3 regions of the Saccharopolyspora sp. NPDC047091 genome follow, and region 2 is predicted to be linked to each of the others. Evidence: riboswitches for the same ligand, from Rfam matches in the RefSeq annotation. Region 2 holds a riboswitch; each other region holds the start of a gene.
The links. Region 2 has a riboswitch for thiamine pyrophosphate ahead of thiC (phosphomethylpyrimidine synthase ThiC). Riboswitches for the same ligand answer to the same signal wherever they lie in the genome.

Region 1 (9,265 bases), on a different contig from region 2:
CGACCGCATCGACCGGCTCCGCGACCAGCTCCACGAGCAGAACTGACCGCACGCCCCACGGCGGCAACGACTCGGTGATATCACCGAGTCGTTGCCGCCGTTCCTGTTGCGCGCGCACCGGGTTGCGGCCGACCGGAGCAGCGCGCCGCCGCCGAACGCGCCCCCGCGCGGCCGCCGCGGATGCCTCCGAGCGGGACCCACCGCACCGTGTTGTTAGGTTCGGCGCCTACCGCGCCCAGCCGCGAACCCGAACGGTGGAGAACCCAGTGTCGAGTCCCGCAACGCCCCCCACGCTGTACCTGGTCGCCACGACCGGGAATCCGAACTACGGCGACGAGCTGATCGCCGCGACCTGGCTGAAGTACCTCGCCCAGGTCGCCCCGGACAGCGAGGTGTGGCTCGACTGCCCCAACCCCGGCCCCAGCGAAGTACTGCTCGGCCACCTGCACCCGCACGTCCGGTTCACCGACACGCTGTGGCGGCTGTGCTGGTCGGCGCCCTCCGACGAACCGTGGGAGGTGGCGTCGTTCGTGCAGCACGCCATGATCAACCCGGGGCTGGCGCCGCACTGGCTGGCGGGCATCGAGCTCGCCGCGCGCGCCGACCTGGTGCACATCATCGGCGGCGGGTTCATCAACTCCATCTGGCCGCGGCACTACGGGCTGCTGGCGGGCGCGGTCGCCGCGGTGCGCCGCTCCGGCGGGCGCGCCGTGATGACCGGGCAGGGCCTGTGGCCGACACCGGAGGAGGCGCGCCCGCTGGTGCGCAACCTCGCCTCGCAGTTCGAGCTGATCGACGTGCGCGACGAACCGTCCGCCGAACTGCTCGACTCCGCGGGCCAGCTCACCGCCACCGGCGACGACATGTTCTTCGGCATCGCCCCCGAGCTGTACCGCACCGACGACCTGCGCGACGTGATGATCTGCCTGCAGTCGGACCTGCTGGACGTCACGGTGCCCGCGCTGGCCGGGTTCCTGCTCGACACGCTGCGCGCCTGGGACGTGCGGCCCGAGCAGGTCGGCGTCATCGAAGGCATCCCGCGGGTGGACCGCGAGGTGTTCGCCCTCGTCGAGCACGACCTGCCCGGCGCCCGCTTCTACCCGTTCTCCGAGATCATGGACCACGGGCTGCCCGCGGCCGCCGGCCAGCGCTGGCTGTCGACCCGGTTCCACATGCACCTGATGGCCGCGGCGGCCGGGGCGCACGGCGTCGCCGTGTCGATCAACTCCGGGTACTACACGAACAAGCACCGCTCGCTGATCCAGCGCGGCTCCGGCTGGGGCCTCAGCGAAGGCCTCCAGGTGCCGCCGCAGCCGCAGGAGGGCGGCTACGAGCGGTCGACGCTGGACGCGCTGCAGGAGGCCAAGTCGAAGCTCGCCTGGTCCATCTACGGGGACTGAACCGCCGAGCCGGGCGGCGACGCGATCAGGCCGCCGCCTGCCCGGTCTCGCAGGTGCCCTCGGCGCGGGGCCGCAGCACGTGGATGTCCGCGGACGATGTCTCAGGCTCCGTCTCCGCCTGGGCGGACTCGGCGTCCGCCCGGCGGTCGGCGATGTAGAAGGGGGCTGCGGCCAGCACCGGCACCAGCATCCCCGCCAGCATGATCAGAATTGAAGTCCCCGTACTCAAGGCCACCGAACCCCGCGCGGTGGGAGGCGGACCCCCCACGACCGAACACGCCGAACGAACGTGTCGTTTGCCTCATCGTCGTGGCTGAGGGTGTTCGTTAACACGGTCCGAAAGTGCTCCTGATCACGCTGCTCGCGAGCGCCCCCACCACCGCTGACCACCCGCGGCACCGCCCCCGTCGCGCGCGGGCGGCCGTTGCGGAGGGTGATCGGATCGGGCGGCCCGCCGACGTGCGAAAACCGTGCCGCCGCAACGACTTTCACCGCGGGATCCACCGCGCCGTCGGCCACTGCTCGAGCCGCCAGGCGCCGTCCCAGAACATCCACTCGTACTCGCTCGCCCGGGTGAACGCGGCCAGCATCCGCTCCCGCACCGGTTCGTCGGCGGCGGCCGCCGCCCGGTCGGTGAGCTCGCGGGCCGCCAGCACCGCCTCGGCGAACTCCTCGTCGGCGTAGGTCTCGATCCACCGGCGGTACGGGTGCGCCGACGCGTCGCCGACGGCGGCGAGGATCTCGCTGCCCACGTGCTGGTACACCCAGAAACACGGCAGCACCGCCGCCAGCAGCACCGGGTACGGGTCCACCAGCGCGCTCGCCCGCAGGAACGAGGTGTAGGCGGTGCACGACGGCGAGGTGACCACGCCCGCGCCCGCCAGATCGTCCGCGGACAGCCCGAACTCCTCGACGTAGCCCGCGTGCAACCGGCGTTCCTCCACCAGCGCACCCCGCGCGGCCCCCGCCAGGAACGCCGCGTCCGCCGGATCATCGGACCGGGTCGCGGCCGCGGACAGCGCCTGCGCGAACGCGATCAGGTAGCGGGCGTCCTGCACGATGTAGAACGCGAACCGCTCCCGGTCGAGGGTGCCGTCGGCGAGCGCCGCGTTGAACGGGTGCGCCACCACGGCCCGTTGCAGCTCGGCGGTGCGTTCCCAGGCCTTAGCGCAGAAACCGCCCGCGGGCGGATCGGGCAACCTGCTCATGATCTCCGCTCCTCCGATCTCACCACCAGCGGTGGAAGTGGTGCACGGGCCCGTGCCCGCGCCCCACGTCGAGGCGCTCCGCGGCCCGCAACGCCTCGGTCAGGTACTCCTTGCCGTCGCGCACCGCGCTCGCCCAGTCCGGCCTGCGGGGGCGCAGCGCCGCGATGGCCGCCGACAGCGTGCAGCCGGTGCCGTGGTCGTTCGTGGTGTCGATCCGCTCGCTGCGCAGCCAACGCACCTCCCCGTCGCCGCGGAACAAGTCGGCGCTCGCCGGTTCCGCGCGCAGGTGCCCGCCCTTGAGCAGCACCTGCTTGGCGCCCAGGTCCGCGAGCCGCTCGGCCTGCGCGGCCATCCCGGCCGAGCCGGTGATCTCCGGTTCGCCCAGCAGGTCCGCCGCCTCCGGCAGGTTCGGGGTGATCAGGTCGACCCGCGGCAGCAGCTCGTCCCGCAGCACCGCCACCGCGTCGTCGGCGAGCAGCCGGTGCCCGCTCTTGGCGACCATCACCGGATCCAGCACCACGTGCGGCGGGGCGTAGCGGTCCAGCACGGCGACCACCGCGCGGATCACCTCGGCGTTCGCCAGCATCCCGATCTTCACCGCGTCCACCCGCACGTCGTCGAGCAGCGTCGCCAGCTGGGCGGTGACGAACTCCGGCGGCACCTCGCGGACCTCCGCGACACCGGTGGTGGTCTGCGCGACCAGCGCGGTCACCACGGACATGCCGTAGGCGCCGTTCGCGGAGAAGGCCTTCAGATCGGCCTGGATCCCGGCCCCACCGCTGGGGTCGGTGCCCGCGATGGTCAGCACGTTCGGGATCCGCCCGGAGCCGGACCGGGCGGCACGAGTGGTCTGGTCAGCAGGGCCGGTCTGGGCAGGACGGCCGGTCTGGGCAGCACGAGTGGTCACGTCGGTGACGTCCCTCCGCTAGCACGAACTAGGTCAGGTTCGACGGGTCTGCTCTCAGCCCGGTCGCCCGGGCACCCCGCGTCACTGGCCCCAACCTAGCAACGGGCGTCAACCCGGCGGTTCACTCGACGAGGCCGATGATCGCGCCCGCGGTGAACCGCTCCCCCGCCCTGCCCTGCCGCCACAGCGTCCCGCTCGCCGGGGCGCGCACCGTGCGCGGCGTTCCACCGGTCAGCACTTCGGCGACCGGGGCGCCGCTGCGGACCCGGGCGCCGTCCCGGACCAGCCAGCGGGTGAGCGAACCGGGTTCCTGCGGATCCTCGGGCGGACGTGGGAAGTGCAGGTCCGTCACGGCCGCGCCTCCTCTTCCGCTCGACTCGTCCGCGGACGACGAGCGCGGAGATCGGCGATCAGCATGATCGGTGATCCTTCTCACCACAAGCAGATCTCGGGCTCGGTTCGCTGGGTCGAGCGGCGCAGCAGCACGTCAGCGGCGGGGTCAGACCGCTGGGCCGAACAGTCGCTCTCACACGATCGGAGCAGCGCAGCCGGCGCCAGCCGCCGCTACGCGAATGCAACGTGGCAGCTGGTCGTTCCGTCTAGAGTTCGAGATCCGGCCAGTGGACCGAAGCCGGACGAACTGCGCCCGCGGGTCGTCCTGACAGGTATGGGGGTGGGACGGCACATGTTCCCCGATCAAGAGCACGTGTGGTGGATCGTCGGAGCGGGCAAGCGCCTCCGGCACGCGATCACGGTGCGCCCGGGCGCCAGACCCGCCGGGGATCCGGTGCAGACCCTCTGCGACACGACGATCAAGCTCCCGCACGAGACCTGGCCGGCCACCAAGGAACCGTCGAGCCGCCGCATCACGGAGCGTTGCGCGGAGTGCGAGCGGGCCGTGGACGAACAGCTGGAACGTGACGGCGATCTCGTCGTCACCACCTGGGACGCGTAGGCGCGAGGGAAGTCACACCGCCGACAGCTGATCGCCTAGTGAGGCGACCCTGCGTGGCGGATTAAAGTTGACGCAATGGACACCACTGCCGACGCCCCTCAGTCCGCCCGCTCCCGCCGCTCCACCCGGCCGGATCCGGCGGAGGTCTGGGCTCCGCTGGCCGGTCTCGCCGACGCCGCAGCGCAGGGCGGGACGTCCGGAGCCGTCGCCATCACCCGCGGGTTCGACCGCAACAGCAGGCTGCGCGCCAAGGCGCTGCGCGATCTGCTGGAGGAGCGCGGGGTCGCGGCCATCGAGATCACCCCGGCCGTGGGCAGCGAGCGGCTGCTCGCCGACAGCGAGATCACCTCGGTGGTGAACCTGATCGGCGCCGGTTCCTGGCAGCCGTACCGGCTGGCCGCGAAGCTGCGCGCCCCGCTGCTGGCCGTGCGCGGCGACGAGACGGGCGGGCCGGAGTCGCGGGACGTCATCGGCGTCACCGCGTCCGAGGACCGGCGCGACGTCGCCCTCTCGCACGTCGCGGTGCGCCCGGAGACCGAGGGCCAGGGCAGCCTGATCGTCACCGCCGACGGCGAGCCGGTCTCGGTGCCGGGTGGTTCCGCGGCGATCACGCTGCACGAGCAGCGGCTCGAGGTCCGGCTCGCGGGCCCGGACTTCGCCGAGCAGACCTTCGCCGCCACCGAAGTTCAGGTGGAGACCGCGGACGCGCCGCACCGGCTGGTGCGGGACGAGCTGCCGATCGCCGACTTCGAGGGTGCGCTGACGTTCACCGCCGAGCCGGGCGCGCTGACGGTCCGCCCGGTCTGACCGGTTCCCCCGCGCGGCCCCGCTCGACCGGGGCCGCGGGGAACCCGTTCACAGCACGCGGTTCAGCAGCGCGACCAGCGCCGCGAGCACCACGCCCACCAGCGCCAGCGTGAGCGGGGCGAGGGTGCCGGGGTTCAGCGCGTTGAACAGCGTCCAGCAGAGCACGAGCAGCGCCACCAGGCCCAGCAGCCCGATCATCGCGGCCATCAGCGGCCGGTGCCGCGGCAGCGCGCGCAGGTTGCCGCGGGCGACCGGCGTCATCCGCTGGTACGTGATCCACACCGGCAGCGCCACGAGCGCCACGACGAGGACGCCGAACAGCGAGTCGGCCCGGCTCGGGCCGTGCCCGAGACCGAGCAGCAGACCCAGCACGCCGACCGCGAGCACCAGCAGCACGCGGTGCAGGGTGCGCCACAGCAACCTGTCGTAACCAGCCATGATCGCAGTCTCCCAGGGCCGCTCCGACCGGCGGCGGAACCCCGCGGGCAACCTCCCGGTGGAAATTCCAAGATTAATCAGGCGAACACCCGTCACGTCGGTGATCCTGAGTCGTCTTACTACCGGAGGACGTACCGGACGAACGTCCCGCGAGGGAGGGGAGGTCGCGTGACCGACAACGAGCAGTGGCAGGTGAGCTGCCGCGATGTGGCTGGCCGGCGGCGGAACATGGCGGTGTACGTGAACCAGGGCAACGTCGTGGTCGTCGCACCGCCCGGGGAGACCGCGGTGCTGGCACCATTGGAGGCGGGCCGCCTGCGGGCCGCGATCCGGGAGGCCGTGGTGTCGGCGGCGGCACCGGAACACCCCGTTCCGGACCGGTGAGCCCTTCCCCCGCGTCGTCCCCCGAGGCATTATCTACCGATGAGTAGCTAAATCGGAGGAGACGCGTGGCGATGTTGCGACGGCCGGCGATACGGACACGAGGCGAGGCGGCGAAGGCGGCCGTCCGGGCCGGGGCGGATCGCCTCGCCCCACCGCTGCAGACGCTGTGGTTGCTGACCCGGCAGGGCGTCGTCCGCCCGATGCGCCCGGACAAGCTGCTGCGCATCGTCTTCGCCTGGCGGCGCTGGGGCGTCACCCCCGCGCTGGGCTACGCCGTCGCCGCGATCCGGCACCCCGACCGGCCCGCCGTGATCGACGAGCGCGGCGCGCTGAGCTTCCTCGAACTGGAGCAGCGCACCACCCGCCTCGCCCGCGGGCTGCGCGCCCGCGGCATCCGGGACACCAGCCGGGTCGCGGTGCTGTGCCGCAACCACCACGGGCTCGTCGAGACCATCGTGGCCTGCGGCAAGATCGGCGCCGACGTGGTGCTGCTCAACACCGGGCTGCGCCCGCACCAGATGCGCACCGTGCTCGAGGAGCAGCGCGCCGACCTGCTCATCGCCGACGTCGAGTTCGTCGAGGCGCTGCCCGACCTGGAGCTCGACGTGGTGCTCGCCTGGACCGAGGGCACCACCCGCAAGGCCACCCTGGAGCACCTCATCGGCAGCTCCGCCACCGGTACGCTGCCGCGCCGCCCCCGGCACGCGCGGATCATCGTGCTCACCTCCGGCACCACCGGCGCCCCGAAGGGCGCCCGCAGGCCCGCGCCGCCCGGGGTCGGCCCCGCGGCGACGATCATGTCCCGGATGCCGCTGCGCGCCGGGGAGCGGATCATGCTGGCGGCGCCGATCTTCCACACCTGGGGCCTGGCCGCGTTCCAGCTCGGTTCGGCCATCGGCGCCACCCTGGTGCTGCGCCGCAAGTTCGAGCCGCAGCAGGCGCTCGCGGCCGTGCAGCGGCACCGCGCGACGGCGCTGTTCGTGGTGCCGGTGATGCTGCAGCGCATCCTGGACCTGCCGCGGGAGGCGATCGAGCCCTACGACACGTCGTCGCTGCGGATCGTGGCCGCCAGCGGTTCGGCGCTGCCTGCCGACCTCGCCACCCGCTTCCAGCGCGTGTTCGGCGAGGTCCTCTACAACTTCTACGGCTCCACCGAGGCGTCGTGGGTGAGCATCGCCACGCCGCGCGAGCTCGCCGACTCCCCCGGCACCGCGGGGCGCCCGCCGCGCGGTACCAGCGTGCGGATCCTCGACGAGCAGGGCGCGCAGGTGCGCGACGGCGAGACCGGGCGGATCTTCGTCCGCAACGACATGCTCTTCGAGGGCTACACCGGCGGCGGTGGCAAGGAGGTCCGCGACGGCATGCTCGCCACCGGCGACCTGGGCCGCATCGACGAGGCCGGGCGGCTGCAGGTGGTGGGCCGCGAGGACGACATGATCGTCTCGGGTGGCGAGAACGTGTACCCGAAGGAGACCGAGGACGCGATCGCCACGCTGCCGGAGATCTCCGAAGTCGCCGTGATCGGCGTGGACGACGCCGAGTTCGGCCAGCGCCTCGCCGCGTACGTGGTGCTCGTCGACGGCGCCGAGCTGGACGGCGAGGCGGTGCGGGAACGGGTCCGGCCCGCGCTGCCCGGTTTCGCGCTGCCCCGCGACGTCGTGTTCCTGTCCGAGCTGCCGCGCAACGCCACCGGCAAGGTCGTGCCCGCGCGGCTGCGCGAGGGTTCCGCCGATACCGAACGGTGATCTGCGCGGCGCCGGTGCGATCCCGGTGCCCGGCCGCACCGCGTTAGGCTCGGTGAGGTGAACGACCGTCTAGTGTGGATCGACTGTGAAATGACCGGTCTCGACCTGGGCAAGGACGCTCTGATCGAGATCGCCGCCCTGGTCACCGACGCCGACCTCAACATCCTCGGCGAGGGCGTGGACATCGTGATCCACGCCCCGGACGAGGCGCTGTCGGGGATGCCCGAGGTGGTGCGGGACATGCACGCCCGCTCCGGGCTGACCGAGGAGGTGCGGCGCTCCGCGGTCACCACGGCCGAGGCCGAACAACGCGTCCTGGACTACATCCGCGAGCACGTGCCGGACACCGTGTCGGCGCCGCTGGCGGGCAATTCCATCGCCACCGACCGCGGGTTCATCGCCCGCGACATGCCTGCGCTGGACGCGCACCTGCACTACCGCATGGTGGACGTGTCCTCCATCAAGGAGTTGTGCCGGCGCTGGTTCCCGCGGATCTACTACGCGCAGCCGGAGAAGGGCCTGGCGCACCGCGCGCTCGCGGACGTGCGGGAGTCCATCCGCGAGCTGGCGTACTACCGGCGGACCGCGTTCGTGGCGGAGCCGGGGCCGACCACCGAGCAGGCGCAGGCCGTCGCAGCGGACCTGCTGGCCGGCCACGGCCCGGCGGGCACCGGCCGGAGCTCCGACCAGGAGTGATACCGGTTCCGCACCCGGCCGGGAGCCCGGTCGCAGCCCGCCGCGCGGCGCACGCTAGGATATTCGTGTTGCTCCGGACGACCGGGTTCACCGGCCGATCGGAAGCTGCGGTGGGTGTAGCTCAGTAGGTAGAGCACTGGGTTGTGGTCCCAGGAGTCGCGGGTTCGAATCCCGTCACTCACCCCGCGAGAAAAGGCCCGCTCCTTCCCGGAGCGGGCCTTTCGCATTGCGGGGGAACGGAAATCCCCGAACCACTTTTTCCCGTCAGCGGCGAGGCCGCTGAGCGCCGACCACGCACGCGCCCGGCACCGCCGCGGATTCTCCGCGGCTTCCTCGCTGCGGGATCGTTTTCACAGGTGGCTCTCCGCCACGCGCGACAACGCCGTCCTCGCGAGGAAGCCGCTGAGGTTCCGCCACTCGCCCCGCCGAGCAGGGCGAGCGATCTTCACCGGTTGCCCGCCGTCCATTCCGTCCAGGGGACCTGCCAGTCGCCGAAACCGTCCCAGGACCGCAGGTTCGGCCCGCCGGAGTTGGTGATCTCGACGACGTCGCCCTTCTTGAGCAGGTCGTAGATCCACTTGGCGTTGGCGTCGCTCATGTTGATGCAGCCGTGGCTGACGTTGCTGCTGCCCTGCTGGGCGACCGACCACGGGGCCGCGTGCAGGAATTCGCCGCCGTTGGAGATGCGCACGGCCCACTTGACCTCGGTGCGGTAGCCGCCGTTG
Region 2 (9,265 bases):
CTGGGCCTGCGCCGCAACCGCGGCAACCAGCACCCCCGCTGAGCGCTCCCCCGGCCGCTGCGAGCCGGGGCAGGTAGCGGAATCCCGTCGGCGGCCGAGTCGCCGAGCGGCGCCCACCGGATCGACCGGCACCGCCGCGGGTCCGCGGCGCCGTCCTCGGGAGGGCGGCGCCGTCGCACGTGGCGGAACCACCGGTGCCGGCGATCCCGCGGCGAACACGCCGCCGGGGTTCCGCCACCGGCCCCGCTCAGCGCCTGTCTCCGAACCTGCCCGGCGGGCCGGTTTCCTGTCAGCGGCGAAGCCGCTGAGCCGACGACCACCTGGGCAACTCGCACCGCAGCGGGTTCTCAGCGGCCTCCTCGCGAGGACAGCGTTGTCGCCTGCGGCGGAGCCACCTGCGAAAACGATCCCGCAGCGAGGAAACCGCTGAGGTTCCGCCACCCGAGCACCACGCGGCAGAAGCAGCACGAACGAACAGTTCCGGGGCGAGGCCTTACTGTCGGTGCGTGGCTTCGTTGATGTTGACCGTCCGGTTGTCCGCTTCCGCCGCCGACACCCGGCGCGGGGTGGTGCGGCTGCACCCGGAAGTGCTGGATGCGCTCGGCCTGCGCCCGTGGGACGCGGTGGCCCTCACCGGCGCCCGGGTGTCGGTGGCGCTGGCCGCCGCCGCGGACCGGGGCGGCCCGGCGGGCGTGGTGCTGGTGGACGACGTGGTGCTGACCAACCTGGGGCTGGCCGAGGGCGCCGAGGTCGGCGTCGCCCCGGTGCGCACGGCGCCCGCGCGCAGCGTCACGGTCGCCGGTTCCCGGTTGGCCACCGCGACCGCGCCGCCGGAGGCGATCCGGCTGGCGCTGACCGGGAAGGTCTTCCGGGCGGGCGACACCGTCTCGCTGCTGCCGCAGGACCTGGCGCCGTCGACGGCGGCCAACGCGGGGCAGGTGCGCAGCAGGCTGGCCGCGTCGATCGGCCGGACCTGGACCACCGAGCTGATCACGATCGCGGCCACCGATCCGGACGGCGCCGTCACCGTGCAACCGTCCACAGTGGTCTCCTGGCGCGGTTCCGCGCCGAGCGCCCCCGCGGGCGCCCCGCTCGACGTCGCCGCCCTCCCCACCACCGCGGCCGAAGCGCCCGAACCCGCCGAACGGGTCGAACCGGTCGAACCGGCGCTGCCGGTCAGCGATCTCGCGGGCGCGCAGGACACCGCCACCCGGCTCACCGAGTGGTTGCGGCTGCACTTCGAGGAACCGGAGCTGCTGCGCAGGCTCGGCGGCGGCGACCGGCTGGGCGTGCTGGTCAGCGGACCTCCCGGGGCGGGCAAGAGCACCCTGGCGCGCTCGGTGGCGGCCGCGGTCGGCGCGGAGCTCGTGGAGGTCACCGCGCCCAGCGTCGCCGCGCTCGAATCCCGCTCCGCCGCGCAGCGCCTGCAGCGGTCGCTGGACCGCGCGGCGGGAATCGCCGCGGGCGGCCGGAACTGCGTGGTGCTGCTCACCGACGCCGACAGCCTGCTGCCCGCCGCCGAGCCGCCGCCGCTGGCGACCGTCGCGCTCGACGCGCTGGACACCGCGATGCGCACCGAGCGGCTCGCCGTCGTGGTGACCAGCGCGCAGCCGCAATCCCTGGACCCGCGGCTGCGGGAGACCGGCCGGGTGGACCGGGAGGTGACCGTCGGGCTGCCGGACGCGGCGACCCGGGTGCAGCTGCTGCGGGTGCTGCTGCGCGGCACCCCGCTGGCCGCGGACGTGGAGCTCGGCGAGCTCGCCGAGCGGACCCCCGGCTTCGTCGTCGCCGACCTGGTGGCGCTGTGCCGCGAGTCTGCGGTGCGAGCCGCGCTGCGCCACCGCGGCGGGGCGGACGGCGAACCGGCGCTCGCCCAGCAGGACCTCGTCGACGCCCTGTCGTCCGTCCGGCCGCTGTCGATGTCCACATCGGACGATCTGCGCACCGGCGGGCTCACCCTGGACGACGTGGGCGACATGGTCGAGGTGAAGCAGTCGCTCACCGAATCGGTGCTGTGGCCGCTGCGCTACCCGGACTCGTTCACCCGGCTCGGCGTGGAACCGCCGCGCGGAGTGCTGCTGTACGGCCCGCCGGGCTGCGGCAAGACGTTCCTGGTGCGGGCGCTCGCGGGCAGCGGCCGGCTCAACGTGCTCTCGGTCAAGGGCGCCGAGCTGATGGACAAGTTCGTCGGCGAATCCGAGCGGGCCGTGCGGGAGCTGTTCCTGCGCGCCCGGAACGCGGCCCCCGCGCTGGTCTTCCTCGACGAGGTGGACGCGCTGGCCCCGCGCCGCGGCCAGTCCGGCGACTCCGGGGTGGGCGACCGGGTGGTCGCGGCGCTGCTCACCGAGCTCGACGGGGTCGAGCCGATGCGGGAGGTCGTGGTGCTCGGCGCCACCAACCGGCCGGAGCTGATCGATCCGGCGCTGCTGCGGCCCGGCAGGCTGGAGCGGCTGGTGTACGTGCCGCCGCCGGACGGGGATGCGCGGGCGGAGATCCTGCGCGCCGCGGCGCGGAACACGCCGCTGGCGTCCGATGTGGACTTGGCGGCGGTGGCGGCGGAGCTGGACGGGTACTCGGCGGCGGACTGCGCCGCGCTGGTCCGGGAGGCGGCGTTGACCGCGATGCGCGAGTCGCTCAGCGCCGCGGAGGTGACGGCCGCGCACCTGGCGGCGGCGCGCGGTGCCGTGCGCCCCTCGCTGGACCCGGCGCAGCTCGCGTCCCTGGAGTCCTACGCCGACCGGCGCGGCTGATCCGCGGTGCGCGGCCCACCCGCTCGGCGGGGCCGCGCACCGGGCGCTAGCTGCCCTTCGGCATGCCCTGGTAGTCGTTCGTGATGATCGCTATGACACCGGGGCTCGCCGGGGCGAGGCCCTCGAAGCGCGGTTCGGCGCGGGCCTGGAACGCGACGGCGATCTCCTTCGCCTGCGCCTCCTCCGGCGTGCCCGGCCGGTAGTACACCGTGGTGGTGGGGATGACGCCCTGCGAGTAGTTGCCGACCTCCGGCACCTCGTACCCGGCGCTGCGGAACTCGTCGGCGGCCCGGTGCGCCAAGCCCTTGATGGTGCTGTTGTTGTAGACCCGCACCACGATCCGCTGCCGCTGGTGGTCCGAACCGGTCGAGTCCGAGCCGGGCGAGTCCGGGCGCGGCTGGTTCGCCGGCGGCACCTGCGGTTCCGGGTCGGGCGTCTGCGCGGGCGGTTCGTCCGCGGCGGGCGGCGGTTCGGCGACCGACGAGGTCGGCGGCTGCGCGGAGCTCGTCGGGCCGGGCGGCAGCGGCGGCAGCGGAGCCGAGGTCTGCTGCTGGTCCACCGGCGGCGCGGCCGCGTCGTCGGACCCGCCGGAGACCAGCGTCGTCAGGCCGAGCACGGCCGATAGCGCGCCCACGCCGATGAGGGCGATACCGCCGATCTTCGCGGCGGACGGGCTGGTCGGGGGTTCCCCGGAAGTCATCAGTGCCACTCGATTCCCAGTCGGCGGGCCTGCCGGGCGCGCTGCCGACTCGCCCGCACCTTGCGCAAACGTTTGATCAGCATCGGATCGGCCCGGACCGCCGCCGGGTCGTCCAGCAGATCGTTCAGCACCTGGTAGTACCGGGTGCCGGACATGTCGAACAACTCGCGGATGGCCCGCTCCTTGCCACCCTCGCTCTTCCACCACTGCCGCTCGAACGCCAGGATGCTCAGCTCGCGGTCGCCGAGACCCCGCTCCGCCGCGGGCTCCTGATCGTCCGAAGTGGACTCATCCGGGGGGATGCGCGGCAGCGGTTCGGTGGGCGGGTCGACCGCCCGCAGGTGCCTGCCGGACGCGGGTTCACCCGCCGCTCCGCGCCCGTCGGTACGCGCCAGTTCCTCGCACTGCCGGGCGATCTCGTGCACGGTCAGCATCTGGGCGGCGTCCATCTGGCTCCTCGCGTCGCGATCCGGGGCCCCCGCGTTCGCCGGAATCACACGGGTGTGATTCCAAGCCCATTACATCACGCGAGCCCGCCCGCCGTGCGCGGCCAACACGCCCCCGGCGGAGATCCACCGGCAGCCCGGCGAAGATCACTCCGATGGGCGGCGCGCACCTCCGCGCCACCACTCCCGAGGCGCCCCGGAGACCGCTACCGATACCCTCCGCCGCATGGCTGTTCACCCGATCCGCATCGTGGGCGACCCGGTGCTGCACCACCCCACGCGCCCCGTCGAGCGGTTCGACGACGCGCTGCGCACCCTCGTCGAGGACATGTTCGAGACGAACACCGCCGCGAACGGCGCCGGGCTGGCGGCCACCCAGATCGGCGTGGACCTGCGGGTCTTCGTCTACGACTGCCCCGACGACGACGGGGTGCGGCACCGCGGCGTGGTGGTCAACCCGGTGCTGGAGACCAGCGAGCTCCCGCAGACCATGCCCGACCCCGAAGACGACTGGGAGGGCTGCCTGTCCGTCCCCGGCGAAGCGTTCCCCACCGGCCGGGCGAGCTGGGCGAAGGTCACCGGCTTCGACGTGGACGGCGCGCCGGTCGAGGTCGAGGGCACCGGCTTCTTCGCCCGCTGCCTGCAGCACGAGACCGACCACCTGGACGGGCACCTCTACCTGACCCGGCTCGTCGGGCGGAACGCGCGGGCCGCGAAGAAGGCCGTCAAGCGCAACGGATGGGGAGTTCCCGGTTTCTCCTGGGACCCGGCGATCGAAGGCGATCCGTTCGCTGAGGAGGATTGAGCCTTCTCCCGTTGCGGGCGGGGCGGTTGGCGGAACCTCAGCTGCTTCCTCGCTGCGGGATCGTTTTCACCGGTGGCTCCGCCACAGGCGAAAACGCTGTCCTCGCGAGGAAGCAGCTGAGAACCCGCGGCGGTGCCGGTGGCGTGCGTGGTCGGCGGCTCAGCGGCTTCGCCGCTGACAGGCGAAAGACGCGCTTCACCGGGCGGGTTCCGCGGACGGGCGGGGCCGTTCAGCGGGGGAAGGCCTCGGTTTCCAAGGTGACGTCGAACGGGGACGGCAGGTCGAGCGGCTTGCCGAACGGGACCGCGTGCGATTCGCGGTAGGCCTCGCCCGCCGGCTCGGAGAACAGGGTGGTGGTGGGCCCGTTCGGCGCGTAGCGGTCGATGCGCAGGTGGAGCGGGACGTCCGCCGCGGCGTACGCGCGGAGCTTGGCACCCCGGCCCGAGCCGGTGCCGCCGCGCACCGCGATCTCCGCCGCGAGCAGCGCGTGCGCACCCGTTTCCGCCGGGTCGCCGCCGGCTCGGTCGCGCGGGACGACGGCGAGGTCCGGCACGAGCACGCACGGCCCGTCCTGGACCAGTACGACCGGGTCGCGCAGGACGACCAGCCGCGACGGCAGCACCGCGTACAGGCACCGCACCACCGAGTCGGCGATCAGCTCGTGCCCCGGCTCCGGCGGCGGGGAGAGCACCATCCGCCCGTCGATCGCCTCCGACCGCCAGCCCGGCGGGAGGGCGGTGCGGCTCCGGAGCGCGCGGAGCTCGTGGCAGCAGCGGGATTCCACGTTCGGACGGGCCTTCACGGCCGATCACCTCCTGTGACCACTTGATCACCGATGGTATCTTCGGCTGAATCGGGCCGTCATCCACCCTGGTCACGTGCGTGGCCGCCGCCGCCCCCGGCGAGCCGGGACTTGGCAGGACGGCATCGCGGGGCTAGCCTCGGCGCCGACAACTGATCGCGGGAGCTCGCACCGGAAGCGGGCTGAGAGGGCGGCTGGATCATCCGATCCGGGGCCGCCGACCGCCTGAACCTGACCGGATAATGCCGGCGTAGGGAGTGAACGGCCGTGGCCGACGTGCGTCCTGAACCGTCCTCTGTGGACTCCGATTTCCCGGGTGTGACCACCGGACCGATCAGCGGTTCCCGCAAGGTGCACCGCGAGGTCGGCGACCTGCGGGTGCCCGCCCGCCGCATCGAGCTCAGCAACGGCGAGCACCTCGACGTCTACGACACCTCCGGGCCCTACACCGACGACGCCGCCACCGTCGACGTGCACGTGGGCCTGCCCCGCACCCGCGACGGCTGGCACCGCGAGCACCCCACCCAGCTCGCCGCCGCCAAGGCCGGGGCGATCACCCGCGAGATGGAGTTCGTCGCCGCCCGCGAGGACCTGCCCGCCGAGTTCGTCCGCGACGAGATCGCCCGCGGCCGCGCGGTGCTACCCGCCAACCACCGCCATCCCGAGAGCGAACCGATGATCATCGGGAAGAAGTTCCTGGTGAAGGTGAATGCGAACATCGGGAACTCGGCGGTGACCTCCTCGGTCCCCGAAGAGGTGGAGAAGATGGTGTGGGCCACCCGCTGGGGCGCCGACACGATCATGGACCTGTCCACCGGCAAGCGGATCCACGAGACGCGCGAGCGCATCCTGCGCAACTCGCCGGTGCCGGTCGGCACGGTGCCGATCTACCAGGCGCTGGAGAAGGTGAACGGCGACCCGGCGAAGCTCACCTGGGAGATCTACCGGGACACCGTGGTCGAGCAGTGCGAGCAGGGCGTGGATTACATGACCGTGCACGCCGGGGTGCTGCTGCGGTACGTGCCGCTGACCGCGCAGCGCGTCACCGGCATCGTCTCCCGCGGCGGTTCGATCATGGCCGCCTGGTGCCTGGCGCACCACCGGGAGAGCTTCCTGTACGAACACTTCTCCGAGCTGTGCGAGATCCTCCGCGAGTACGACGTCACCTTCTCCCTCGGCGACGGCCTGCGGCCCGGCTCCATCGCCGACGCCAACGACCGCGCCCAGTTCGCCGAGCTCGAAACCCTCGGCGAGCTCACCGGGATCGCCCGGGCGCACGACGTGCAGGTGATGATCGAAGGCCCCGGGCACGTGCCGATGCACAAGATCGCGGAGAACGTGCGGCTCGAGGAGGAGCTGTGCGACGAGGCGCCGTTCTACACGCTCGGCCCGCTCACCACCGACATCGCGCCCGCCTACGACCACATCACCTCCGGCATCGGCGCGGCGATGATCGCGCAGGCCGGGACCGCGATGCTCTGCTACGTCACGCCCAAGGAGCACCTCGGGCTGCCGGACCGGGACGACGTGAAGACCGGCGTGATCACCTACAAGATCGCCGCGCACGCCGGTGACCTCGCCAAGGGGCACCCGCGGGCGCAGGAGTGGGACGACGCGCTGTCCAAGGCGCGCTTCGAGTTCCGCTGGACCGACCAGTTCAACCTGGCGCTCGACCCGGACACCGCGAAGGCGTACCACGACCAGACGCTGCCCGCGGAACCCGCGAAGACCGCGCACTTCTGCTCGATGTGCGGGCCGAAGTTCTGCTCCATGAAGATCACCCAGGACGTGCGCGACTACGCCGAGAAACACGGCCTCACCAGCGTCGAGGCGATCGAGGAGGGCATGCGGGAGAAGTCCGAGGAGTTCACCGGCTCCGGCGGCGAGGTCTACCTCCCCATCGTGAGCTGATCGGAGTGAACGGACCGTTCGTCCCATCCGGTCGGACGAACGGTCCGTTCACCCGCTTCCGGACGCGGTGGGCGGTGCTCCGGTGTTTCGCATCGGCAGGTTCCGCACGGGCCGGATCGACGCCGGGAGAGGGTCGTAGCATGGGCCGGATGCACGAGACGCCCGCCCACCTGCAACGACCCGCGCACGACACGGCTCCGCCGACGGCGCTGACCATCGCCGGATCGGACTCCGGCGGCAGCGCGGGGATGCACGCCGACCTGCGGGCGTTCTTCTCCTGCGGGGTGCACGGCATGACGGCCGTGACCGCGGTGACCGTGCAGAACACCGTCGGCGTCACCGGTCTCGTGGAGATCCCGCCGGAGACGGTCGCCGCGCAGATCGGCGCCGTCGCCACCGACATCGGAGTGGACGCGGCGAAGACCGGGGTGCTGTCCTCGGCCGCCACCATCGAGGCCGTGCTCGCCGCCTGCGACGAGCACGGCATCGGCCGCGGCCGCCGCACCCCGTTCGTCGTGGACCCGGTCGCCGCGTCCCGCAGCGGGGAACCGCTGCTGCGCCCGGACGCGCTGGACGCGCTGCGCGACGAGGCCTTCCCGCGGGCGACGCTGGTGACGCCGAACCTGGACGAGGTGCGGCTGCTCACCGGCATCGACGCACGCAGCCGGGACGACCTGCTGGACGCGGCGAAGGCCGTGCACGACTTCGGCCCGGACTGGGTGCTGATCAAGAGCGGGCACCTGCTGGACGATCCGGAGTGCGTGGACCTGCTGTTCGACGGGACCGACGCGATCCCGCTGCCCGGGCCGCGCTACTCGACGGTGCACACGCACGGCGCGGGCGACGTGTTCGCCTCGGCGATCACCGCGGCGCTGGCGAAGGGCGCGGCGATGCCGGACGCGGTCGCCGCGGGCAAGCGGTTCGTGACGCGCAGCGTCGAGCACGCCTACCCGCTCGGCGCCGGGGTCGGGCCGGTCTCGACGTTCTGGCGGGTGAGCCCGCGCTCGATCTGACCGGGGTCGTTCCGGTGATCGGATCACGCTCGGTACCGTCGCCGGGCACGAGCGCTGCGCGGCAACCGCGCGAATGGCCCAGCGGACCCGCCGCGAACGAGCTTGAGATACCGAATCGGGTGATTTTGGCCCGCGCGGGTAACTCACCGGGCGGGTCCCGTCGACATAGTGCGTGAGGCCTGCAGCCCCCGCCGCGCTCCCGAGCGACGGCGCCGCGCGCGCTGCGCCCGTCCCGCACAGGCACCGAGAACGTCAGGAGCGAAGCGACCGCCGTGGCAGCACCCGGGTGGACGACCATGAAGGACCGGCTCCTCGCCGGGCTCAACACCGAGGCCGGTGCCCCCGACCTCAGACGACGCCAATACGCGATGGCGGTGCTGGTCACCGCGGTGGCTGCCACCGCCGTCGGCTGGCTGCTGGATCTGCGCACCCCCGCGCTCATCGGCGGGCTCACCGCCGTGTTCGCGCTGGTCGCCGCCGGCGGCCGGTCGCTGCGCTCCGACCTGCACCGGTTCGCCTGGTTCGGGCCCGCGCTGGTGCTGGTGATGGCCATCGGGCCGCTGCTCGACGCGATGCCGGTGCTCGCCGGGCTGCTCGTGGCGGTGGTCGTGTTCGGCTCCGGGATGCTGCCCGCGATCGGCGAGCAGTACCGGGTCAGCGGCCAGACCTTCGCCGCCGCCACCCTCGTGGCCACCACCACCGGCATCGGCTCCGGGGAACCCGCCTGGATGCTGTTCCTGTCCACCGGGGCGGGCGCCGCGTTCGCGCTGGTGCTGCGGGTGCTCATCGGCATCGGCGACCCGACCCGCGCCACCCGGCACGCCGTGGCCCGCACCCT
Region 3 (9,265 bases), on a different contig from region 2:
TTCCGCAACGGCTGGGACGGCTCGGTCGCCGCCGCCGATGCGGCACCGGCGCTGGACCAGGCCGCCCGAGCGCGGACCACCGACGCCACCGGGCGGGGCGAGGACAACCGGTTCCCGCTCGCGCCGATGAACAGGGAGGACGCGCCGAACCCCGAGCTGGAAGAGGCGTGGGAGTACTACCACACGCCCCGCTGCGAACACCCCGCCGCGCCGGGCTGGATGACGGCGCGCAGCCTCAGCCAGATCGTCACCTACGACGCCTTCCACGAGGCCGAGGTCTTCCTCACCCAGCCGCTGCTGCTCATCGCGGGCAGCGATGCCGGTTCGAAGTGGATGAGCGACGACTTGCACGAGCGGGCGGCGAGCGCGGACAAGTCGCTCCACGTCGTGGCGGGGGCGAACCACATGTCGCTCTACGACGGCGAGAAGGAGGTCGCCGAAGCGGTCGCCCAGCTGGTTCCGTTCTTCTTCGGCACGATCTGACGCATCGACTCGGGGCGCGGCGCCGGGGTGCGCGTGTCGCGCACCGCGCGGAGCCGCCACCGGACCCGGTGCGGGCACGAGCCGACGCGTGCACCCCGGCGCATCGATCACGGAAGTCGGCACGCGGAACCGGACATCGCGGCCGCAGGGCCGCCGAACACGAGTGCGGAGACGTGGGCCGACTGGAGACGAACCGGGCTGTATCAACGCGGAGATCTGTTCCACCGTCGGAGCGACCCTGCCCGACGGCACCACCCCGAAGACCGTGGACATCTGGTCGGTGCCCGTGGGCGGTCGGATCTTCATCCGCTCCTTCAACGGCACCCGGGGCAAGTGGTACGGGCCCGCGCTGGAGACCGGGCGGGGACGCATCTCCGCCGGAGGAGTGCGGAGGAGCGTGCGTTTCGCCGCTGTTCCCGCTGATGACGAGGAGACCAACCGGGCGGTGGACGCCGCGTTCCTCGACGAGTACTCCGACAGCCCGTATTCGGTGACGATGTCGACCGAGCCCGTGCGCCGGAACACCCTCGAGGTCGTCCCCGTGGACTGAGCTCACGGGCAGGGGCGGTCTCCCGGGATGCGCCCCCTGCCCGCTCGCCGAGGGCGCGGGCCGGTCGGGTCGGGGAGGTCAGGCCCGGGTGCTGCGCAGCGCCTTGGTGCGGGTGATCGGTTCGCCCGACTCTCCGGTGCGCCGGCCGGAGGTGAACTCCGCGTACTCCGGGCCGTCCACGGCGTACAGGGCCAGGCGGCCGCGGGCGTCGGCGTGGATGCCCCAGCCGTAGCGCTTGCCCAGCGGCGAGGAACGCAGGCAGGCCCTGCTCCGCGCGAAGAACTCCCGGCGGGCGTCCGCCCGCTCCTCGTCCGGGATGGCGGCCCGGTCCGCGAAGACGGTGAAGATGACGTCGCCGGACGTGAACTCGTACGGGTGCTCGGTGATCAGCCGGTAGGTGCGCGCGGCGACCGACGGCGCCTCGGCGTTCAGCGGGGGCACCGTCGCGGTGGTGACCGGGCAGTCCTCGGCCACCTCGATGAACGTGTTCGTGCGATCGACCCGTTCCATGGCCGGAACGGTACGCCGGGGGACCGACGTCGGATGGGGAAGCGGCCGCTCCTCGAATCCGGTCCTCCTCGCCTCGGACCGCGATCGGCTGACCCCCGATCGATGACGAACACCGGGCGAACGCGATTCTCCGACCCGCCGCCCCCTCCGCTCGGGCACGTCCGGGTGAAAGGCGGGCGGGGCCGGTAGCGCAGCGCGGCCCGCCGCGAACCGTCGGCGACGCACCCCGGAGCAACGGAGTCGCACGCCGTGACCAGGCGATTTACGTTGTGCGCATGCAGCACATCACCCTGATCTGCGGAGACTGCAACGGCAAGGGGTGCAGCAACTGCGGCGGCACCGGAACGATCACCATCGTCGAGGACTAGGGCCGCGCCGAGCGCCCGCGAACCCCGCCCCGAGCAGGCCGTGCGCGACGGGGAACGCTGCTAGCGTGCCGAAATGGCCGCCAACGGGACCGTTCTGGTCATCGGATCCGGGGTGATCGGGCTCAGCACCGCCGTGGTCCTCGCCGAATCCGGCGTGCCGGTGCGCGTCCGCACCGACGAACCACCCGCCGACACCACCTCCGCCGTCGCCGGCGCGATCTGGGGTCCGGCACTGCTGCAACCCGCCGCTCGGGTGCGCAAGTGGGTCGCCGACACCTACCACCGGCTGGTCGAGCTCGCGGCCGACCCGGACAGCGGGGTGCACCTCGCCACCGGGCGGATGGCCGCGCGCGTCGACCTCGGCGACCAGCTGCCGCCCGAAGCGCTGCTGCTGCCCGACCTGCGCCCCTGCACCGCCGACGAGCTGCCCACCGGATTCCGCAGCGGTTACCGGGCGACGCTCCCGTTGATCGACATGCCGCGCTACCTCGACCACCTCACCGGCAGGCTCCTCGCCGCGGGCGGCGAACTGCTGATCAGCCCGGTGTCCTCGCTGGCCGACGCCGCGGGCGAAGCCGACCGCATCGTCAACTGCACCGGCGTCGGCGCGCACGAACTCGTCGGCGACCCCGGGGTGCGCCCGGTGCGCGGACAGCACGTCATCGTGCGCAACCCCGGCATCACCGAGTACTTCGTGGAAGTCGGCGCAGGCCCCGAGTTCACCTCGTACGTGCCGCACGGCGACCACGTCGTGCTCGGCGGCGTCGCGCGCGAGCAGGACTGGTCCCGCACGCCCGACCGCGAGGACGGCGCCGCCGTGCTGCGCCGCTGCGCGGACGTCGAACCGCTGCTCGCCGGGGCCGAAGTGCTCGGCGCCACCGTCGGACTCCGCCCCGGCCGCGACGCCGTCCGCCTCGAAGTGGAGCGGTTCGGCGGCGCCACCGTCGTGCACGACTACGGGCACTCCGGCTGCGGCGTCTCGCTGTCCTGGGGCTGCGCCGCCGAAGCCGCCGAACTCGTCCTCCACCCGACGCGCTGACCGGGCGGGGCGGCAGCAGCGGAGCCGGCTCCCCGCGCAACGGCAGCCCGCGGCCCAGGTCGGCGCGGCTCAGGCCAGTGCGTCGACCACCCCGTCGATCTCCTCGGCCAGCGTGAAGTCCTTCGCGGTCAGACCACCCGCCGAATGCGTCGAGAGGGCGAACACGACGGTGCGCCACCGGATGTCCAGATCCGGGTGGTGGTTCTCGCTCTCCGCGATCTCCGCGACCCGGTTCACGGCCTGGATGGCCTGCGGGAAGCTCGCGAACTCCACGCTCCGCACGATCGTGGTGCCGTCCTGGGCCCACTCCGGCAGGCGGGACAGCGACTCGGCGACCTGGGTGTCGTTCAGCAGTTCGGTCATGCCCACATGGTGGTCGTCGGACGGCCGGAACGCGACCGTCGACCCCCGGCCCGGTGGTGGCACGTAGACTGCCGTCGCCACGGGAGTCCAGCGCGCTGGGCTGAGAGGAGGGGCGAATCCCCTCGACCGTCCGCACCTGAACCGGATCATGCCGGCGCAGGGAGGTGTCGCGATCAGCTCGAGTTCGCACGCGTGGCCGAGACCGGTGTGCTACTCGGGAGGACCGTTGAACCCCTTACTGCGCTGGGCCGCGGCACTCGCCGCAGCCGCGCTCACCACCGGATGTTCGCTCATCGGGAGCTCCGGCGAGGACACCGCGGCGCGCACCGTCACCCTCGTCGCGCACGACTCGTTCGTCGCCGACCCCGCGCTGCTCGCCGACTTCGAGAAGCGCAGCGGCATCCACCTGGAAGTCCGCAACAGCGGCGACGCCGGAGAGCTGACCAACAAGCTGGCGCTGTCCCAGGCCGCCCCGCTCGGCGACGTCGCCTACGGCGTCGACTCCACCTTCGCCTCCCGCGCGCTGCGCTCCGACGTGTTCGCCCCCTACCGGCCCGCCGCGGCCGACCGCGGACCCCAGCGCTACGCCCAGGGTGGGCAGGACCGGCTCACCGCCATCGACGTCGCCGACGTGTGCATCAACATCGACCCCGCCTGGTTCGCCGCGCACCGGCTGCCGGAACCGGCGACGCTGCAGGACCTCACCGACCCGCGGTACCGGAACCTCACCTCGATGCCGGACCCGACGACGTCCTCCCCGGGGCTGGCGTTCCTGCTCGGCACCATCGACGCCTTCGGCGAACCCGGCTGGCAGGACTACTGGCGTGCCCTCGACGCCAACGGCGTGCGGCTCTCCTCCGGCTGGGAAGAGGCCTACAACCAGGACTTCTCCGGATCCACCGGGCAGGGACCGCGGCCCATCGTGCTGTCCTACGCGTCCTCGCCCGCCGCCGAGGTCGACGACAGCGGAGCGCCGCGCACCAAGGCGCTGCTCGACACCTGCTACCGGCAGGTCGAATACGCGGGCGTGCTCACCGGCGCCGCGGACCCGCAGGCGGCGCGAGAAGTCGTGGACTTCCTGCTCTCGCCCGAATTCCAAGGCCAGGTCGCCGACCAGATGTACGTGTACCCCGCGCTCGACGGGGTCGCGCTGCCGAAGGGGTGGACGGCGAGTGCACCGCTGCCGCCGCGGCCCAGGGAACTGCCCGCCGACGAAGTGGAGAACAACCGGGACCGGTGGGTCGAGCAGTGGCGGACGCTGGTCCGGGGATGACCGGCGAACTCCGGCGCCGGGTGCCGGTGGCGCTGGCCGCGGTGCTCGTCCTCGGCTTCCTCGGGGTGTTCTTCGCCTGGCCGGTCGCGGCGATCATCGGGCTCGGCGTGCGCGGCGACGTCGGAGCGGTGCTGGCCGAGCCGTCCACCTGGCGCCTCGTCGGCTTCACCCTCGGCCAGGCCGCCGCGTCCACCGCCGTCGCGCTGCTCTGCGGACTGCCGCTCGCGTACGTGCTCGCCCGGCTCGTCGTGCCCGGCAAGGGACTGCTGCGGGTCGCGGTGACCGTGCCGTTCGTGCTGCCGACGATCGTCGTGGGCATGGCGTTCCGGGCGCTGTTCGGCGCCGACGGGGGAGTGCTGCCGATCGTGCTGGCCAACGCGTTCTTCAACGTCGCCGTTGTCGCGCGCACCGTCAGCGGGCTGTGGAGCCACGTGGACCGGCGGATGGAGGACGCCGCGCGCTCGCTCGGCGCCGGACGACTGCGCACCTTCAGCTCGGTGACGCTGCCCGCGCTGCTGCCCGCGATCGGGTCGGCGGCGGCCGTCGTGTTCCTGTTCAGCGCCACCAGCTTCGGAGTGGTGCTGGTGCTCGGCGGGGGACGGCTGCGCACCTTGGAGACCGAGATCTACCTGCGCACCGTGCAACTGCTGGACCTGCCCGGCGCCGCGGCGCTCTCCCTGCTCCAGCTGGTCGCCGTCGTCGCCGCGCTGCTCGTGGCCACCCTCGCGCGCCGCCGCCGGGAGACCGCGCTGCGGCTGCGCGCGCCCGCGACCACCGCCCGGCCGCCGCAGGGCGCGGAGTGGTGGATCGTCGGGCTAGCCGGTGCCGTGCTGTGCGCGCTGCTCGCGCCGATCGCCACGCTGCTGGTGCGGTCGGTGTCCACCCGGGACGGGTGGGGGCTCGCGGGATACCGCGCGCTGCTGGGCAGCGGGCAGCCCGGAACCTTGGAGGTCACCGGGCTCGAAGCCGCGCTGAACTCGGTGCGCACCGCGGTGGACGCCACCTGGATGGCACTGCTGCTCGGACTGCTCGCCTCGTTCGTGCTCGTCGCCGTGCGGCGGCGGTTCGTCGCCGAGAGCCTCGACCTCGCGCTGATGCTGCCGCTGGGGGTGTCCGCGGTGACCGTCGGCTTCGGCTACCTGATCACGCTCGGCTCGCTGCCCGGGGACCTCCGCACCTCACCGCTGCTGGTGCCGTTCGCGCAGGCGCTGGTGGTGACGCCGCTGGTGATCCGCACCGTGCTGCCGGTGCTGCGGGCCATCGACGACCGGCTGCGGCAGGCCGCGGCGACGCTGGGTGCCGGACCGTGGCGGGTACGCCGCGAGATCGACTTCCCGCTCGCGGTGCGCTCGGTGCTGGCCGCCGCCGGTTTCGGATTCGTCGTCGCGCTCGGGGAATTCGGCGCTACCAGCTTCCTGGCCCGGCCCGATGCGCCGACGCTGCCGGTGGCCATCGCCCGGCTGCTCGGCAGGCCGGGCGAACTCAACTCGCAACTCGCCTACGCCGCCTGCGCGCTGCTGATGATCGTCACCGTGCTGGGCGTGGTGCTCATCGAACGGCTGCGGGTGGGCACCGACGCCGTGGAGGACTTCTGATGGGGCTGGAAGTGCAAGGGCTCACCGTCCGCTTCGGCGACACCACGGCGGTGCGCGACGTGCGGCTCTCGGTGCTGGACGGCGAGGTGCTGGCGCTGCTCGGCCCGTCCGGCTGCGGGAAGTCCACGCTGCTGCGGGCCGTCGCCGGGCTCGAGCGCCCCACGGCGGGCTCCGTGCGCTGGAACGGGCGCGACCTCGCCGCCGTGCCGGTGCACCAACGCCGGTTCGGGCTGGTCTTCCAGGACGGGCAGCTGTTCCCGCACCGGAACGTGGCGGGCAACGTGGCGTTCGGCCCGCGGATGCGCGGCGTCGGCGGCGCGGCCCGGGCGGCGCGCGTCGCCGAGCTGCTCGAACTCGTCGGGCTGGCCGGGTACGAGGACCGGCGGGTCACCGACCTGTCCGGGGGCGAGGCGCAGCGGGTCGCGCTGGCTCGGGCGCTGGCCGCCGATCCGGAGCTCCTGCTGCTGGACGAACCGCTCTCCGCGCTGGACCGGATGCTGCGCGAGCGGCTCGCGGTGGACCTGGCCGCACTGCTCGGCCGCGGCGAGTCGACCGCGCTGGTCGTCACGCACGACCACGACGAGGCGTTCACCCTCGCCGACCGGGTCGCCGTCATGGCCCGCGGCACGATCTTGCAGGCCGACACTCCCGACCTGCTGTGGCGCCATCCCGCGGACGAGGAGGTGGCCGCGTTCCTCGGCTGCACCACCTTCCTGCCCGCGGAGGTCCGCGACGGCGTGGCGACCTGCGCGCTCGGCGCCGTCGACGTGACCGCGAAGGACGGGGCGGCACGGCTCGGACTGCGAGCCGCCGGAGTGCGCGCCCGGCGCATCCGGCCCGGCGATCCCGCACCGGCAGGACCGCTCGGCGCGGTGCGCGAGCGGGTGCACCGGCACGACCACGTCCGGCTCGCCGTCACCGTGCCGGAGCTCGGGCAGGTGGAGGCCGTCGCGCACATCGCCGACGCTCCCGCGGTCGGCGACGAGGTCCGGCTGCGCCTCGACCCGGACGGGGTCGCGCTCGTCGGCGGTGACTGACCTCGCCTGCTTCGTCCGCCGCGTTCGCGAGCCGTCCGGCTCCGGTGCGGTGGTTCCAGGGCCGCGGAAGCCACCGCACCGGACCTCGATCAGACGTCCCGGGTGACCATGCGCAGCACTGTCGCCGAGAGACCGATCACCAGGTAGCAACCGGCGCGCAGCAGGCCCGTGGACAAGGTGTCCGTGAAGATCGGATCCCGCAGCACGTCGATCACGGCCGACCAGTCGGTGGTGATCAGCAGCGGGCGCATCCACTCCAGCGACGGCACGGTGCCCAGCACGCCGAACACGATCAGCGCCGCCATGGTCCCGGTCATCACCACCAGCGGGTGCTCGGTCAGCGAGGACAGCGCCAGTGCCACCGCGCCGACCGCCGCCATCTGCGCCGCGCACCACAGCACCGCCAGCGCGATGCGCCCCAGCGCCGCGCCGAGCGACAGCGTCGTCCCGGACAAGGTCACCAGGCCGTCACCGCCGACGATGATCAAACCGGTGAGCAGGCCGCTGACCGCCAGCACGAGCACGGACAGCAGCACCATCAGCAGCACGCCGGCCGCCTTGACGCCCACCAGCCGAACCCGGCTGATCGGCGCGATCAGCAGCCCGCGCAACGTGCCGTGCGAGGTCTCGCCGGCGATCGCGTCCGCCGCGACCATCGCCACCACCAGCGGCAGCAGCATCGTCTGCGCGAGCACGATGCTCGCCACCGGCAGCACCAGCCCGTTGCCCGCGACCGCGCTGAGCACCGGTGGCCCGCCGCCGCGGCTCGGACCGCCGGTCAACGCGATGCCCGCGCCGATCAGCACCGGCAGCCCCGCCAGCATCAGCAGCGCCAGCAGGTTCCGCGGCCGCCGCAGCACCCAGCGGAACTCGGCCAGCAGCACCCTGCCCAGCGGTGCTGAGCGGCGCGCCTGCGGGGCCGCGACAGCCTCGGCCGGTGCGGGGGCGGTCATGATTCCTCCTCGGTGAGCCGGGCGAACAGGTCTTCCAGGCCCGCGCGCCCGCGACGTGCCTCGTGCACCCCGACGTCGGCGCGGACCAGCGTCGCCACCACTTCCGGAGCGTCCACTTCGGACAGTTCCACCCGCAGTGCGCCCTGCTCGGTCCGCGCCGAGATCCCGCTGTCCCGCAGCGCTTCCAGCCCGGCGTCGAGGTCCGGCGTGGCGACCACCAGGTGCGGCCCGCCCGATTCCAGCAGGCCCGCCAGCTCGCCCTGCGCGACCAGCGTGCCCCGGTGCATCACGGCCACGTGCGTGCAGGTCGCCTCCACCTCGGACAGCAGGTGCGAGGACACCAGCACGGTCGTCCCGACGGCGTGCAGCTCGGCGATGATCTGCCGGATCTCCCTGGTGCCCGCCGGGTCCAGCCCGTTGGTCGGTTCGTCGAGCACCACCAGCTCCCGCGGCACCAGCAGGGCCGCGGCCAACCCCAGCCGCTGCTTCATGCCCAGCGAGTAGCCGCGGAACCGGCGACCCGCGGCGGCCGCCAGCCCGACGCGGTGCAGCGCCCCGTCCACCGCGGCCCGGATGTCCGCGCTCGCCAGGTCGGGTTCCATCGCGGCGCACCGCAGCAAGTTCTCCCGCCCGGACAGGAACGGGTGGAAGCCCGGGCCCTCGACGAGCGCCCCGACCCGGGGCAGCACGCGGTCGGACTCGTCCGGCAACGCGTGCCCCAGCAGTTCGACCGAGCCCGCCGTGGGCTTGATCAAGCCCAGCAGCATCCGGATCGTGGTGGTCTTGCCCGAACCGTTCGGCCCGAGCACCCCGACCACGGCGCCGCGGGGCACGGCGAGATCGATGCCCGCCACCGCCACGGTGTCGCCGTAGGTCTTGCGCAGACCCGAGGTCCGCGCGGCGTACACCTCGACCGCGGCGGGGGCGGACGTCGCCGCCCCCGCCTGCTCGGCCTGGTCGGCCACTTCGGTCATCACGGAGTCCCGATCGCGGCGGTGAGCACCTGCTCGGGAACCGCACCGGCCGCGACACGCCCGTCGGAGGTGACCAGGGCGGAACCGACCTTGGTGCTGATCAGCCAGCCGTCACCCCAC

Region 1: it holds a riboswitch for thiamine pyrophosphate, as region 2 does, so the genes downstream of both, thiD (bifunctional hydroxymethylpyrimidine kinase/phosphomethylpyrimidine kinase) here and thiC (phosphomethylpyrimidine synthase ThiC) in region 2, are expected to answer to the same signal.
Region 3: it holds a riboswitch for thiamine pyrophosphate, as region 2 does, so the genes downstream of both, ABZ805_RS15305 (thiamine ABC transporter substrate-binding protein) here and thiC (phosphomethylpyrimidine synthase ThiC) in region 2, are expected to answer to the same signal.

The regions. Positions count from the first base shown of each region.
Region 1 covers NZ_JBEYUS010000015.1:22,565-31,829, forward strand. Annotated here, with positions in the region: gene ABZ805_RS09735 (hypothetical protein) at 1-46, shown strand, start outside; gene ABZ805_RS09740 (polysaccharide pyruvyl transferase family protein) at 267-1,400, shown strand; gene ABZ805_RS09745 (hypothetical protein) at 1,426-1,602, opposite strand; gene ABZ805_RS09750 (TenA family protein) at 1,889-2,608, opposite strand; gene thiD (bifunctional hydroxymethylpyrimidine kinase/phosphomethylpyrimidine kinase) at 2,628-3,515, opposite strand; TPP riboswitch at 3,509-3,604, opposite strand; gene ABZ805_RS09760 (lipoyl domain-containing protein) at 3,637-3,867, opposite strand; gene ABZ805_RS09765 (hypothetical protein) at 4,189-4,470, shown strand; gene ABZ805_RS09770 (hypothetical protein) at 4,546-5,277, shown strand; gene ABZ805_RS09775 (hypothetical protein) at 5,326-5,715, opposite strand; gene ABZ805_RS09780 (hypothetical protein) at 5,884-6,099, shown strand; gene ABZ805_RS09785 (AMP-binding protein) at 6,171-7,844, shown strand; gene orn (oligoribonuclease) at 7,902-8,540, shown strand; tRNA gene ABZ805_RS09795 (tRNA-His) at 8,651-8,723, shown strand; gene ABZ805_RS09800 (Ig-like domain-containing protein) at 8,986-9,265, opposite strand, start outside.
Region 2 covers NZ_JBEYUS010000049.1:17,940-27,204, reverse strand. Annotated here, with positions in the region: gene pssA (CDP-diacylglycerol--serine O-phosphatidyltransferase) at 1-42, shown strand, start outside; gene ABZ805_RS20190 (AAA family ATPase) at 519-2,750, shown strand; gene ABZ805_RS20185 (LytR C-terminal domain-containing protein) at 2,797-3,450, opposite strand; gene ABZ805_RS20180 (DUF3263 domain-containing protein) at 3,450-3,752, opposite strand; gene ABZ805_RS20175 (peptide deformylase) at 4,123-4,701, shown strand; gene ABZ805_RS20170 (Uma2 family endonuclease) at 4,931-5,503, opposite strand; TPP riboswitch at 5,652-5,777, shown strand; gene thiC (phosphomethylpyrimidine synthase ThiC) at 5,822-7,414, shown strand; gene thiD (bifunctional hydroxymethylpyrimidine kinase/phosphomethylpyrimidine kinase) at 7,564-8,427, shown strand; gene ABZ805_RS20155 (FUSC family protein) at 8,724-9,265, shown strand, end outside.
Region 3 covers NZ_JBEYUS010000030.1:12,642-21,906, forward strand. Annotated here, with positions in the region: gene ABZ805_RS15280 (alpha/beta hydrolase) at 1-483, shown strand, start outside; gene ABZ805_RS15285 (DUF2255 family protein) at 647-1,033, shown strand; gene ABZ805_RS15290 (DUF6157 family protein) at 1,112-1,543, opposite strand; gene ABZ805_RS15295 (FAD-dependent oxidoreductase) at 1,985-2,950, shown strand; gene ABZ805_RS15300 (4a-hydroxytetrahydrobiopterin dehydratase) at 3,020-3,313, opposite strand; TPP riboswitch at 3,383-3,493, shown strand; gene ABZ805_RS15305 (thiamine ABC transporter substrate-binding protein) at 3,540-4,586, shown strand; gene ABZ805_RS15310 (iron ABC transporter permease) at 4,583-6,181, shown strand; gene ABZ805_RS15315 (ABC transporter ATP-binding protein) at 6,181-7,218, shown strand; gene ABZ805_RS15320 (ABC transporter permease subunit) at 7,308-8,171, opposite strand; gene ABZ805_RS15325 (ABC transporter ATP-binding protein) at 8,168-9,145, opposite strand; gene ABZ805_RS15330 (outer membrane lipoprotein carrier protein LolA) at 9,145-9,265, opposite strand, start outside.